DNA from 4 places in the Scandinavium sp. UTDF21-P1B genome. Region 4 is predicted to be linked to each of the others. Evidence: predicted binding sites of a transcription regulator. Region 4 holds the regulator's gene; each other region holds the start of a gene.
The links. Region 4 encodes CRP, which controls carbon source genes, mostly activating them, when cyclic AMP is high. Its sites were predicted from a motif close to ATGTGANNNNNNTCACAT; they were not measured.
Positions count from the first base shown of each region.

Region 1: AB1287_RS15110 (YfcZ/YiiS family protein) is a predicted target of CRP. The motif match lies at 1,828-1,845, and genes of this name have one in related genera.
Region 2: garD (galactarate dehydratase) is a predicted target of CRP. The motif match lies at 2,081-2,098, and genes of this name have one in related genera.
Region 3: msrB (peptide-methionine (R)-S-oxide reductase MsrB) is a predicted target of CRP. The motif match lies at 2,032-2,049, and genes of this name have one in related genera.

Region 1 is NZ_JBFLVD010000017.1:189,732-192,854, forward strand. Features, by position in the region: gene fadI (acetyl-CoA C-acyltransferase FadI) at 1-1,279, opposite strand, end outside; gene AB1287_RS15110 (YfcZ/YiiS family protein) at 1,439-1,723, opposite strand; gene fadL (long-chain fatty acid transporter FadL) at 2,096-3,123, shown strand, end outside.
Region 2 is NZ_JBFLVD010000014.1:125,229-128,351, forward strand. Features, by position in the region: gene AB1287_RS11380 (DeoR family transcriptional regulator) at 1-355, shown strand, start outside; gene garD (galactarate dehydratase) at 425-1,996, opposite strand; gene garL (2-dehydro-3-deoxyglucarate aldolase) at 2,349-3,119, shown strand.
Region 3 is NZ_JBFLVD010000015.1:382,310-385,432, forward strand. Features, by position in the region: gene AB1287_RS14090 (glycoside hydrolase family 18 protein) at 1-1,077, shown strand, start outside; gene AB1287_RS14095 (YeaC family protein) at 1,182-1,460, opposite strand; gene msrB (peptide-methionine (R)-S-oxide reductase MsrB) at 1,503-1,916, opposite strand; gene gapA (glyceraldehyde-3-phosphate dehydrogenase) at 2,255-3,123, shown strand, end outside.
Region 4 is NZ_JBFLVD010000018.1:297,333-300,455, forward strand. Features, by position in the region: gene AB1287_RS16500 (YccS/YhfK family putative transporter) at 1-1,024, opposite strand, end outside; gene crp (cAMP-activated global transcriptional regulator CRP) at 1,084-1,716, opposite strand; gene AB1287_RS16510 (OsmC family protein) at 2,023-2,427, shown strand; gene AB1287_RS16515 (phosphoribulokinase) at 2,522-3,123, opposite strand, start outside.

The sequences.
Region 1 (3,123 bases), on a different contig from region 4:
GTCCACCGGCCGCACAGGCGGTGACAAGGCCAAAGCCACCGCCGCGACGGCGGAGCTCGTTCAGCGTTTGGGTGATCATGCGCGCGCCCGTAGCGGCAAAAGGATGCCCGTAGGCAATCGAGCCGCCAAGCACGTTAAATTTGCTGTCGTCGATCTCGCCCGTCGCATGGCTACGGCCCAGCACGTCGCGGGCAAAACGTTCGCTCGCCATGAGCTGGACGTTCGCCAGGGTTTGTGCGGCAAAGGCTTCATGCATATCAAAGAGGGTTAAATCCGCCATCGTCAGCCCTGCTCGCTCGAGCGCAAGCGGCGTCGACCACGCCGGGCCCAGCAGCATGTCCTGCCAGACGTCAATCGCGGTAAACGCGTAACTGCGCAAATAGCCCAGAGGCTTGAGGCCAAGCTCTTTAGCGCGGGACTCCGTCATCAGAATCACGGCGGCAGCACCATCGGTGAGCGGCGTGCTGTTAGCAGCGGTTACCGTGCCGTGCTTGCGGTCAAATGCCGGGCGCAGTTTGGCGTAGTCCGCAATCGTGGAGTTGCCACGAATGTTGTTATCTTTTTCCAGCGGCTCGCGAAACGGCGGCGCGTAGGCCGTCATGACTTCATCCGCGAGCTTGCCCTCTTCCCAGGCTTTGGCGGCATACATATGCGATCGATGCGCCAGCGCATCCTGCTGCTCGCGGGTGATCCCCCAGGTTTTCGCCATTTGCTCGGCGGTATCGCCCATGCGCAGCCCGGTGGAATACTCGGCAACGGCTGGCGGTACCGGAGCCAGGTCTTTCAGCCGCAGGCGGGAGAAGAGTTTAAGTTTTTGCCCGAGCGTACGCGCCTTGTTGGCATCAACAAGCGTGCGGGCCAGCGTTTTGCTGACGCCTATCGGCAATACAGAAGAAGAGTCTGCCCCGCCGGCGATCCCGGCGCGAATGGTGCCAGCCATCAAACTTTCCGCCACGTTGGCGACAGCCTGGAAACTGGTGGCGCAGGCACGACTTACGCTATAGGCGTCGGTATGAACGCTCATGCCGGTGCCGAGCACGATTTCGCGGGCAATGTTGGGCGCTTCAGGCATCTGCACCACCTGGCCGAAAACCAGCTGTTCGATAACTTCGGGGGGAATTTCGCTGCGAGCCAACAGTTCACCCACAACCATTTTACCGAGATCGACCGCCGGAATGCCGTGGAATGCCGTCGCCTGGCGTGCAAAAGGCGTGCGTAGCCCGCTGACAATGGCAATGCGATCGCCCTGACGGGTGACAAGCGATAATGCCTGACTCATAACCTTCCCCTGATAATGTAAAAAAGTGGTCTGACCTGATAACAGTCTTAACTAATTTTTTACATCCAGCCAATGGGGGAAGCCAAAAAGTGAGAGCCAAAACACATTGAGATAAAAAAGAAAACGGCCCTGTTCAACAGGGCCGTTTTAAAGAAGGGATTAACGCAGACCGAGCTGGAAAATCAGGGTTTCCGCTTCGCAGCAGAACACGAAATCGATATCCAGCTGCACGCCATCTTCAACTTCTTTAAAAGTAGAAGTGATTTTGCATGGATCGGATTCCACACCGCGTGCTCTTTCGCTAAGCGCCGCCAGAGTTTCTTCGGCTTCAGCACGGTTAGCGAAAACGCGGCTGTAAGAAGCGGTGCAGTCGGTGTTGTCCATGATGGTACCAACATCCATACAGCAGCAAACCGGGGTTTCATCAGCACTGCATTTACTCATCGTAGATTTCCTCTGTATTCGCACTCAGGGTGCCAGATAAACAATGCTTTTATTTTACGCCCCAGCCCCTGGCGTCTCCAGTCGATATTACTTTCCGCGGCCTTAAGTGACCTAAATCACAATTAAAAATGATCTAAAACAAAAATCCCCTTCTCAGGTGAACCTTTCTGGCGGCAATTTTGCCAGATGGATCATGTTTCTTAGATCACACATGAAAAAACTTATAAACAAACTTGCAACATTCCGTCTGGTCAGACCTATACTCTCGGCACTGGTCTGATTTCTCTGACGTAACACAGACCCTACACTTCGCGCTTCTGTTACGGCATGTAACAAATTTTGCATAAAAATAACTCAATTGAGGTTATGGTCATGAGCCAAAAAACCCGCTTTACAAAATCTGCTCTCGCAGTTGCAGTGGCACTTGTTTCCTCCCAGGCCTGGTCCGCAGGCTTCCAGTTAAATGAATTCTCAGCCTCCGGCTTAGGGCGTGCGTATTCTGGTGAAGGCGCTATCGCCGACGATCCAGGCAACGCCAGCCGTAACCCGGCGCTGATCATGATGTATGACCGCCCACAGATGTCTATCGGTGGCGTGTACATTGATCCGGATGTCAACATCACCGGTAAATCCCCGACAGGCAAGAGCACCAGCGCCGATAACATCGCGCCATCTGCCTGGGTACCTAACTTACACTTTGTCATGCCTGTTAACGATCAATTTGGTTTCGGTGCATCCGTCACCTCTAACTATGGCCTGGCAACTGAATACAACAGCGACTACGCGGCGGGAAGCGTGGGCGGTAAAACCGATCTGACCACCGCGAACCTGAACCTGAGTGCGGCATATCGCCTCAACAGCGCATGGAGCTTCGGCCTCGGCTTTGATGCTGTATATGCTAAGGCGAAAATTGAGCGTTATGCAGGTGACCTGGGCCAGATTGTTGCTGGTTCTGGTGCGCTGAACTCTAACCCGCAGTTGGCTGGTGCTGTCGCGCAGATCCCAGCGGATACTCAGATTGCTCGCCTGAAGGGTGACGACTGGGGCTTCGGCTGGAACGCCGGTATCCTGTATGAACTGGACAAAAATAACCGTTACGGCTTCACCTACCGTTCTGAAGTCAAAGTGGACTTCGACAAAGGTGAATACAAGAGCGACCTGCCGTCTGCCTATAACCAGATCCTCGGCAACTTCGGCCTGCCAGCGGGCACCGACGGTCGTACCGTCGATGGTTCTCTGACCCTGAACCTGCCGGAAATGTGGGAGCTGTCCGGTTATAACAAAGTGGCACCGCAGTGGGCTATCCACTACAGCGCGACCTACACCAGCTGGAGCCAGTTCCAGGAGTTGAAAGCGAACGGTTCGAACGGTCAGACGCTGTTCTATAAAGATGAGAGCTT
Region 2 (3,123 bases), on a different contig from region 4:
GCTGATGACCGGCGGGCATCTGCGTCGTCAGTCGCAGTCGTTCTATGGCGACCAGGCCGAACAGTCGTTGCAGAACTACCACTTCGACATGCTGTTTCTCGGGGTGGATGCCATCGACACCGATCGCGGCGTCAGCACGCATAATGAAGATGAAGCTCGTCTCAACCGCCGGATGTGCGAGGTGGCCGAGCGCATCATCGTGGTGACCGACTCCAGTAAGTTCAATCGCTCCAGCCTGCATAAAATTATCGATACCCCGCGTATCGACATGATCATCACCGACGAAGGTATTCCGGCAGAAAGCCTGAAAGAGCTGCAGCGTGTGGGGATTGAGGTGTTGCAGGTGAAGGCGTAATTGCGGGATTTGGAAAAGGAAGAGCCGGGTAGCGCTGGCGCATACCCGGCCTGGAAGCCTGCAAGACAATCAGGTCACCGGCGCCGGGTTAAACACCGCCAGCTGATTGTGCAGCCCCCACTGGTCGGAAAACGTCTTTTTGCGCCCGCTCGCTACATCCAGAATAAAGTGGAACAGCCTCCAGCCGACATCCTCAATAGTTTCTTCCCCGGTGGCTATCGTGCCTGCATTGATGTCCATAAGGTCATACCAGCGGTTGGCGAGCGCCGTGCGCGTTGCCATCTTGATGACTGGCACCGCCATCAGGCCGTAAGGCGTGCCTCGCCCGGTGGTAAACACCTGAACCGTTATCCCGGAGGCGACCTGCTGCGTGCCGCAGACGAAGTCGCTGGCGGGCGTGGCGGCGTATATCAGGCCACGCTTCGTCGGGCGCTGCCCCGGAGAGAGCACTTCGACAATCGCGCTTTGCCCGGATTTGGCAATCGATCCCAATGCTTTTTCTACCACGTTCGCCAGCCCGCCTTTTTTATTGCCGGGCGAAGGGTTGGCGCTGCGGTCCGTTTTGCCCATATCGAGATAGTTATCGTACCAGGCCATCTCCTCCAGCAGGCGTTTGCCGACCTCTTCGTTAATGGCGCGCGGCGTGAGCAGGTGAATCGCGTCGCGCACTTCAGTCACCTCCGAGAACATCACCGTGGCGCCACAGCGGACCAACAGATCTGAGGCGTAGCCGACAGCCGGGTTGGCGGTGACGCCGGAGAAGGCATCGCTGCCGCCGCACTGCATGCCGACCACCAGGTCAGATGCCGGGCAGGTTTCGCGCTGGCGCTGGTTGAGCTTAGCCAGATGTCGTTCGGCGACCTGCAAAATATCGTCGACCATTGAGCGAAAACCGACGTGCTGCTCATCCTGCAAACGCACAACGCTGGCGCCGTCCACCGGAATGGCCTGTACATCTTCACTCCCCTGTAGCAGCCGCTCCGGCTGAAGCTTTTCACAGCCAAGCCCGACGACCATCACTTCGCCACCGAAATTAGGGTTCAGGGCGATATTGTGGATGGTGCGAATCGGCACGATGGCGGCGGGCGCATTGATAGCCACGCCGCAGCCGTAGAGGTGATTGAGGCCAACCACGCCGTCGACGTTAGGGTATTTAGGCAGTAAGTCGCGCTCGATAATTTTCACCACAAAATCCACAACGCCCGCCACGCAGTGGACGCTGGTGGAAATACCAAGCAGATTTTTAGTGCCGACGCTGCCGTCTGCATTGCGATAACCTTCGAAGGTATAGCCTTCCAGGGCAGGCAATGGCTCTGGCACCCGCGTGGCTAATGGCAGGGTTGCCAGCGGCGGCGCTTCCGGCAGAGCGACGGTAGATTCATCAATCCAGCTGCCTTGTGCGATATCCCGCACCGCATAGCCAATGACTTCGCCGTAGCGGACAATTTCGCCGTGGCATGGAATAGCCTCCAGCGCGACCTTATGGCCCTGAGGAATATGCTCCACCAGCGTCAGGCCGTCGGCAAAACAGGTTCCTGCCTTTAGCCCATTATCGTTAACAATAATGGCGACGTTATCAGCGGCATGCACTTTGATATAAATTGCCTGCGGTGCCTTATCCCGGATTTCGATATCAGCCATTGTTCCGTTTTCTCCAGTATGAAAAGAGACAGCGAAATAAAGAAAATGAAGAGCCGCCAATATGCCGGGGGAATGCACGGGAAAATGTGATCGCTATCACTCAATAAGCCGCCGGAAACCTAGCCGGGCCAGCAATATCACGTTCTGTGGCGCAGCGCGTATCAGGGTGTGCAGATGCACAGGACAATGAAAGAAACGGGTAAAGATATTGGTTTCCTGCACAATGCGCGACTCTTCAGGGCTGCTTATACTGAACAGGTTTTTATTTCAGAGCCTGCGCATTGGGCGGCAGATAAATAAGAAGGGCGTGGGGTTCACTGACTGACGAATAAAATAACCAAAGGCTGAAATCATGACGAACGGATTATTTCCGAACACCTTCAAGGCTGCGCTGGCGGCACATCAGATTCAGATTGGCTGCTGGTCAGCATTGGCGAACCCAATCAGCACTGAAGTACTGGGGCTGGCTGGCTTCGACTGGCTGGTGCTGGACGGAGAGCATGCCCCCAACGATATCTCGACTTTTATTCCACAGCTGATGGCGCTGAAGGGAAGCTCAAGCGCCCCGGTGGTGAGGGTGCCAACTAACGAACCGGTCATTATTAAGCGCCTGCTGGATATCGGCTTCCATAACTTCCTGATCCCGTTTGTCGAAACGCAAGAAGAAGCCATTCTTGCGGTAGCCTCCACGCGTTATCCGCCTGAAGGGATCCGCGGCGTGTCGGTATCACACCGCGCCAATATGTTTGGCACCGTGCCGGACTATTTCACTCAGTCGAACAACAACATTTCCGTTCTGGTGCAGATCGAAAGCCAGACAGGGGTGGACAACGTCGATGCTATCGCGGCTACTGACGGCGTGGACGGCATATTTGTCGGTCCGAGCGATCTGGCCGCGGCCTTCGGCCATCTTGGCAACGCGTCGCATCCTGAGGTGCAGAAATGCATTCAGCACATCTTCGCGCGCGCCAAAGCGCATGGTAAACCGAGCGGTATTCTGGCGCCCGTTGAGGCCGACGCCCGTCGCTATCTGGAGTGGGGAGCAACCTTCGTTGCCGTCGGCAGCGATCTCGGCGTATTCCGCTCCGCCACGCAAAAGCTGGCTGACGCCTTTAAAAAATAACCAC
Region 3 (3,123 bases), on a different contig from region 4:
CTCATCTACAACAACGAAACGGGCGAGACGAACGAAGCGCTGAAGGACGTCAGCAAACTGCATCAGATCTGGCTGTCGCCTAAAGTGATCGCCGACCTGAAAAAAATCCCTGAGCTGCGCAAGCAAAACCCGAACCTGAAGGTGCTGCTGTCGGTGGGCGGCTGGGGAGCCCATGGGTTCTCAGGCGCGGCGGACGATAAAGAGAGTCGCGAAGTCTTTATCCGTTCAGCAAATGACATCGTCAATACCTACGGCCTGGACGGGATCGATCTCGACTGGGAGTACCCGGTCAACGGCGCGTGGGGGCTGGTGGATAAAAAGCCGGAAGACAAGGACAACTTCACCGCCCTGCTGAAAGCGTTACGTGAAGCGCTGCCGAAGGAAAAACTGGTCACCGTCGCACTCGGTGCGAATGCGGAAAGTCCGAAAAGCTGGGTCGACGTGAAGGCCATTGCGCCGTATCTGAACTACATCAACCTGATGACTTACGATATGGCCTACGGTACACAGTACTTTAACTCCAACCTGTATGACTCCCAAACATGGCCTACGGTGGCGCAGGCGGATAAGTACAGCGCTGATTTCGTGGTGAACAACTATCTGGCGGCCGGGCTGAAGCCTGAGCAGATGAATCTGGGTATTGGTTTCTATGGCCGGGTGCCGAAGCGAGCCACTGAGCCAGGTATCGACTGGAGCAAGCCGGATGCCCAGAAGAACCCGGTCACGCAACCGTATTTTGGCCCAGCGGAAATCGCGCTGTTTAAATCACTCGGCTTCGATCTCAGCAAAGACACCTACGTGAAGTACAACGACATTGTCGACAAGCTGATTCACGATCCGCAGAAGCGCTTTACCGAACAGTGGGATGATGAGGCGAAAGTACCGTGGCTGTCGCTGAAGTCGGCTGAAGGGAAACCGCTGTTTGCGCTGTCATACGAAAACCCACGCTCGGTGGATTTGAAAGCGCAATACATCAAGGAGAAAGGCCTCGGCGGCGCGATGTTCTGGGAATATGGTGCGGATGACCACAACCAGTTAGCCAGGCAGCTGGCGACGTCTTTAGGGATTAAGCACTGATAAAGCAGAGTGCCCGGTGGTGGCTTCGCCGTATCGGGCCTACAGGCAAACGCTATCTGTAGGCCCGCGCAAGCAATGCGCCGCCGGGCATCAAATCACAAAACTTACTGCATTTTCAGCGTTGCAATCGGCTTCGGTGCGATACCGAAATCCTCTTTCAGCTGCTGCTTGCTCTTCATCACCATCTGCCCCTGCGTGTCGATGGTCATGTGCTGCGCGTCGGTGTTATTGCGCGCCTGCCACAGCATCACTAACTGCAGGCAATTCTCTTTCTGTTCCGCCGTCAGGGCGATGCCATCCGGCCATTTTCCCAGCTCAACGGCGGTTGCCAGACGCAAATACACTTCCTCTGACATGCCGTCGATCATTTGCTCAATATTCACCCTTCACTCCGTAGCGCAGGAATAATTTGCTGAATCGTTTCTTCAGCCCTTGGTTTGCTCGCCGTTTTGCTCATCGGTGAAGCTCAACGAAGCCGAATTCACGCAGTAGCGCTCCCCTGTAGGCTGCGGGCCATCCGGGAATACGTGACCAAGATGCGCGTCACAGTTTCCACAGCGGATTTCAGTGCGCTGCATGCCGTGGGAGGAGTCGTTCAGGTAGCGGATCGCCGTGTCGCTGACGGGTTCATAAAAGCTCGGCCAGCCGCAGCCAGAGTCGTACTTGCTTTCGGCGGTAAACAGCGCGGCATCGCACACCAGGCAGTGATATACGCCGTCGCGCTTGTTGTGCAGCAGGCGGCCGGTGAACGGCGGTTCGGTCCCGTGATTCTGCGTCACGTAGAACTGCATTTCGCTGAGCGAGCCTTTCAGCTGCTCCGGGGAAGGTTTGTTGGTCATGGGCTCACATCTCGCTGTATTAAGGACCACTTCAGCGTCGATTCTAACAAAACATTAACAATGAAGCGTGAACTTTTGTTCTAAACTTAGTCGTTGCGAAAGGGTCGCCAGATAATCGTGATCTGAATCACATTTTTATCTCTTATGGCCTTTAAAATTCCGGGCGCAGCCCCCATGTGGAATTTGGCCCAATGGATGAGTGAGTCGGTCAATCGTGCAAAGGCTATGCAGAGGATTGATTTGTCGCAATGATTGACACGATTCCGCTTGACGCTGCGTAAGGTTTTTGTAATTTTACAGGCAACCTTTTATTCACTAACAAATAGCTGGTGGAATATATGACTATCAAAGTAGGTATCAACGGTTTTGGCCGTATCGGTCGCATTGTTTTCCGTGCTGCTCAGGAACGTTCTGACATCGAAATCGTTGCAATCAACGATCTGTTGGACGCTGACTACATGGCGTACATGCTGAAATATGACTCCACTCACGGTCGTTTTAACGGCACCGTTGAAGTGAAAGACGGTCATCTGATCGTTAACGGTAAAAAAATCCGTGTTACCGCTGAGCGTGATCCGGCTAACCTGAAGTGGAATGAAGCAGGCGTTGACGTCGTTGCTGAAGCAACGGGTCTGTTCCTGACTGACGAAACCGCGCGTAAACACATCACCGCTGGTGCGAAAAAAGTTGTTCTGACTGGTCCTTCCAAAGACAACACCCCAATGTTTGTTAAAGGCGCTAACTTTGACAAATACGAAGGTCAGGACATCGTTTCCAACGCATCCTGCACCACCAACTGCCTGGCACCGCTGGCGAAAGTTATCAACGACAACTTCGGCATCATCGAAGGTCTGATGACCACCGTTCACGCGACCACCGCAACTCAGAAAACCGTTGATGGCCCGTCTCACAAAGACTGGCGCGGCGGCCGCGGCGCAGCTCAGAACATCATCCCATCCTCTACCGGCGCTGCTAAAGCAGTAGGTAAAGTACTGCCAGAACTGAACGGCAAACTGACTGGTATGGCGTTCCGCGTTCCAACTCCAAACGTATCCGTTGTTGACCTGACCGTTCGTCTGGAAAAAGCAGCGTCTTACGAAGAAATCAAGAAAGCAATCAAAGCGGCTTCTGAAGGCGCAATGAAAGGCGTTCTGGGTTACACCGAAGACGACGTTGTTTCTACCGATTTCAACGGCGAAGTTTGCAC
Region 4 (3,123 bases):
CAGCCATCAGGTTGCGTGGGTAGAGCGGTCTTTGCATGCGTAGTACCCGCGCAATGCGGCCAAAGTGCCAGACGCAAAACTGCCCGACGGGATTATCCGGATGCTGGCGGGCGATCTTTTCCAGCGCGCCGATCTGCTTATCCATGCTAAAGCGTAGCGGAAAGCGGTGATACAGAATGTCATCGGCCATCACCCGCAGACGTGCGGCGATGGTTTGTGCGTTCCAGCGGATCACCGCTTCGGCGTGGCTACGCTCGACCAGCTTTTGCACCTCGGCGGGCTGATGCAGGCTGACGGAGATGTGCTCCTGTAAATCGAGCCCCATCTGAAAGGCGCGCAGCAGGCGTTTATAATCGTGGTTTTTGTTAGCGGCGAGCATATGCAGCTGCTGATAGCACTGGGTAATGAGATCAACGGCCTTTTGCTGGCGAGTCAGCAGCGGTGGCAACGCTTTTTCCGGATCGGTGTGCTGGGTCAGCAGGCTGTATTTGGCTTCGCAGTAATCGGCCAGCTGGCGGTAAAGCAGGCTCAGGGACTCGCGCAGGGGCTGTTCGCGCCACATCCAGAACCAGAACCAGTTAAACAGCCCGTACCACAGCGTGCCCAGCGCGTAGATAAGCAGCGGCTGCCAGACAGGCATGTTACCCGCGAGGCTCAACGTAAAAATCGAGGCGATCAGCGATGCGGGCAGCAGACGCGCATGCAGCGAACTGATTTCGGCGGTAACGCCCAGGGTCATTGCCAGGACGGTCAGAATTAAGGGCAGCGGCACGGTGTGTGCCAGCAGCAGCTGTACCGCCAGGCTGCATCCGGCAAACAGCGAACCACCAACAATCAGGCGTTTAAAGAAGCGCTTGTGGGGCGTGTCGAGACCGGCAATGTTGCAGCAGGCCGGGACTAAGGAGAACAGCAGACCGTACTTGAGATACCCCAGCACCAGGCCGATAGCCACAGGGGTGCATAACACCAGGGTTTGCCGCAGTGCGTAGTTAATTTCCGGGTGATAAATTAGCCTGCGCCACATAGCAATAGCAGTAGAGACAAAAACGGCGTACTGCAGGAGCAATACGCCGTCAAGCGAACTTAGCGGGTGCCGTAAACGACGATGGTTTTGCCGTGCGCGGAGATCAGGTTCTGATCTTCCAGCATTTTCAGGATACGGCCAACGGTTTCACGGGAGCAGCCCACGATCTGACCGATTTCCTGACGGGTGATTTTGATTTGCATACCGTCCGGGTGGGTCATGGCATCGGGCTGTTTTGCCAGGTTCAACAGCGTCTGCGCGATACGACCGGTAACGTCGAGGAAGGCAAGGTTACCTACTTTTTCAGAAGTGACCTGCAGGCGACGTGCCATCTGAGAAGAGAGGCGCATCAGAATATCCGGATTCACCTGGATAAGCTGACGGAATTTTTTATAGGAAATTTCAGCCACTTCACAGGCGGTTTTCGCCCGGACCCATGCACTACGCTCCTGGCCTTCTTCGAACAGGCCAAGCTCACCGATGAAATCGCCCTGGTTGAGGTAAGAGAGAATCATCTCTTTGCCTTCTTCGTCCTTGATGAGTACTGCCACAGAGCCTTTCACGATGTAGTACAGCGTTTCTGCTTTTTCACCCTGGTGAATCAGCGTGCTCTTGGAGGGGTACTTATGAATATGGCAATGAGACAAGAACCATTCAAGGGTAGGGTCTGTTTGCGGTTTGCCAAGCACCATGCGCGGTTATCCTCTGTTATAAGCTGACTCCAGCGGCAGACACGACACTGCCACTGGCTTTGCATTCATATCCTTCCCTGTACCTGGGAAGTCGGCTGTCGGATTTGACTGCAGCCTGTTGTCTGATGTCCTCTGCATACATGCATTACTTCAATGTATTACTGTAGCATCCCGACTGTTTTAGCATAGCTTTTGCCGCGTGTCTCCTGGTGTCTCGCTTCAGCATGACGCACGTCGCCTTCCGTTGCGAGATTTGTTATGTGCGCGTAATCTGTCAGGAAAATTGCAACTCTGGAGTTAACAATTATGCAAGCGCGTGTGAAATGGGTTGAAGGCTTAACCTTCCTCGGTGAGTCAGCTTCTGGCCACCAGATCCTGATGGACGGCAACTCCGGGGATAAAGCGCCAAGCCCGATGGAAATGGTGCTGATGGCAGCAGGGGGGTGCAGTGCGATAGACGTTGTTTCCATCCTGCAAAAGGGCCGTCATGACGTGACGGACTGTGAAGTGAAGCTCACTTCAGAGCGTCGCGAGGAAGCGCCGCGCCTGTTTACCCACATCAACCTGCACTTCATCGTGACCGGTAAAGATCTGAAAGAAGCTGCGGTATCGCGTGCGGTGGATCTGTCTGCGGAAAAATACTGCTCTGTGGCGCTGATGCTGGAGAAAGCGGCGAAAATCACCCACTCGTTTGAAGTGGTGGAAGGGTAATGCCCTCTACGGCCTGATGCCCTCACCCCGATCCTCTCCCCGTGGGAGAGGGAGCAAACATTAAAAACCTTCTCTTCAGAGAAGGTTTTGCAATTTATATCGCCCGACCTTCTATTAACCGCTCGACCAGCGGCGTCATAATCAGCTCCATCGCCAGCCCCATCTTCCCGCCCGGCACCACCAATGTATTCATGTGAGAAATGAATGAGCCCTGCAGCATCGCCAGCAGCCAGGGGAAATCAATGTCGCCCAGGTTCTGGAAATGGATCACCACAAAGCTTTCATCCAGCGACGGGATGCTTTTGGCGGCAAACGGGTTTGAGGTATCTACTGTCGGTACGCGCTGGAAGTTGATATGCGTGCGGGAAAACTGTGGGGTAATGAAGTTGATGTAGTCTTCCATGGAGCGGACGACGGAATCCATTACCGCTTCACGCGAATGCCCGCGCTCGCTCATATCGCGGGTAAGTTTCTGGATCCACTCGAGGTTCACAATAGGCACGACGCCGACCAGCAAATCGACGTGTTTCGCCACATCATGTTGAGGCGTCACCACGCCGCCGTGCAGCCCTTCATAAAACAGCACGTCGGTGGGTTCTGGAAGCGGCTGCCACGGCGTAAAGGTGCCCGGTACCTGATTCCACGGTACGGCTTCGTCATAGGTGTGCAGATATTTTCGTGACTGGCCTCGCCCGC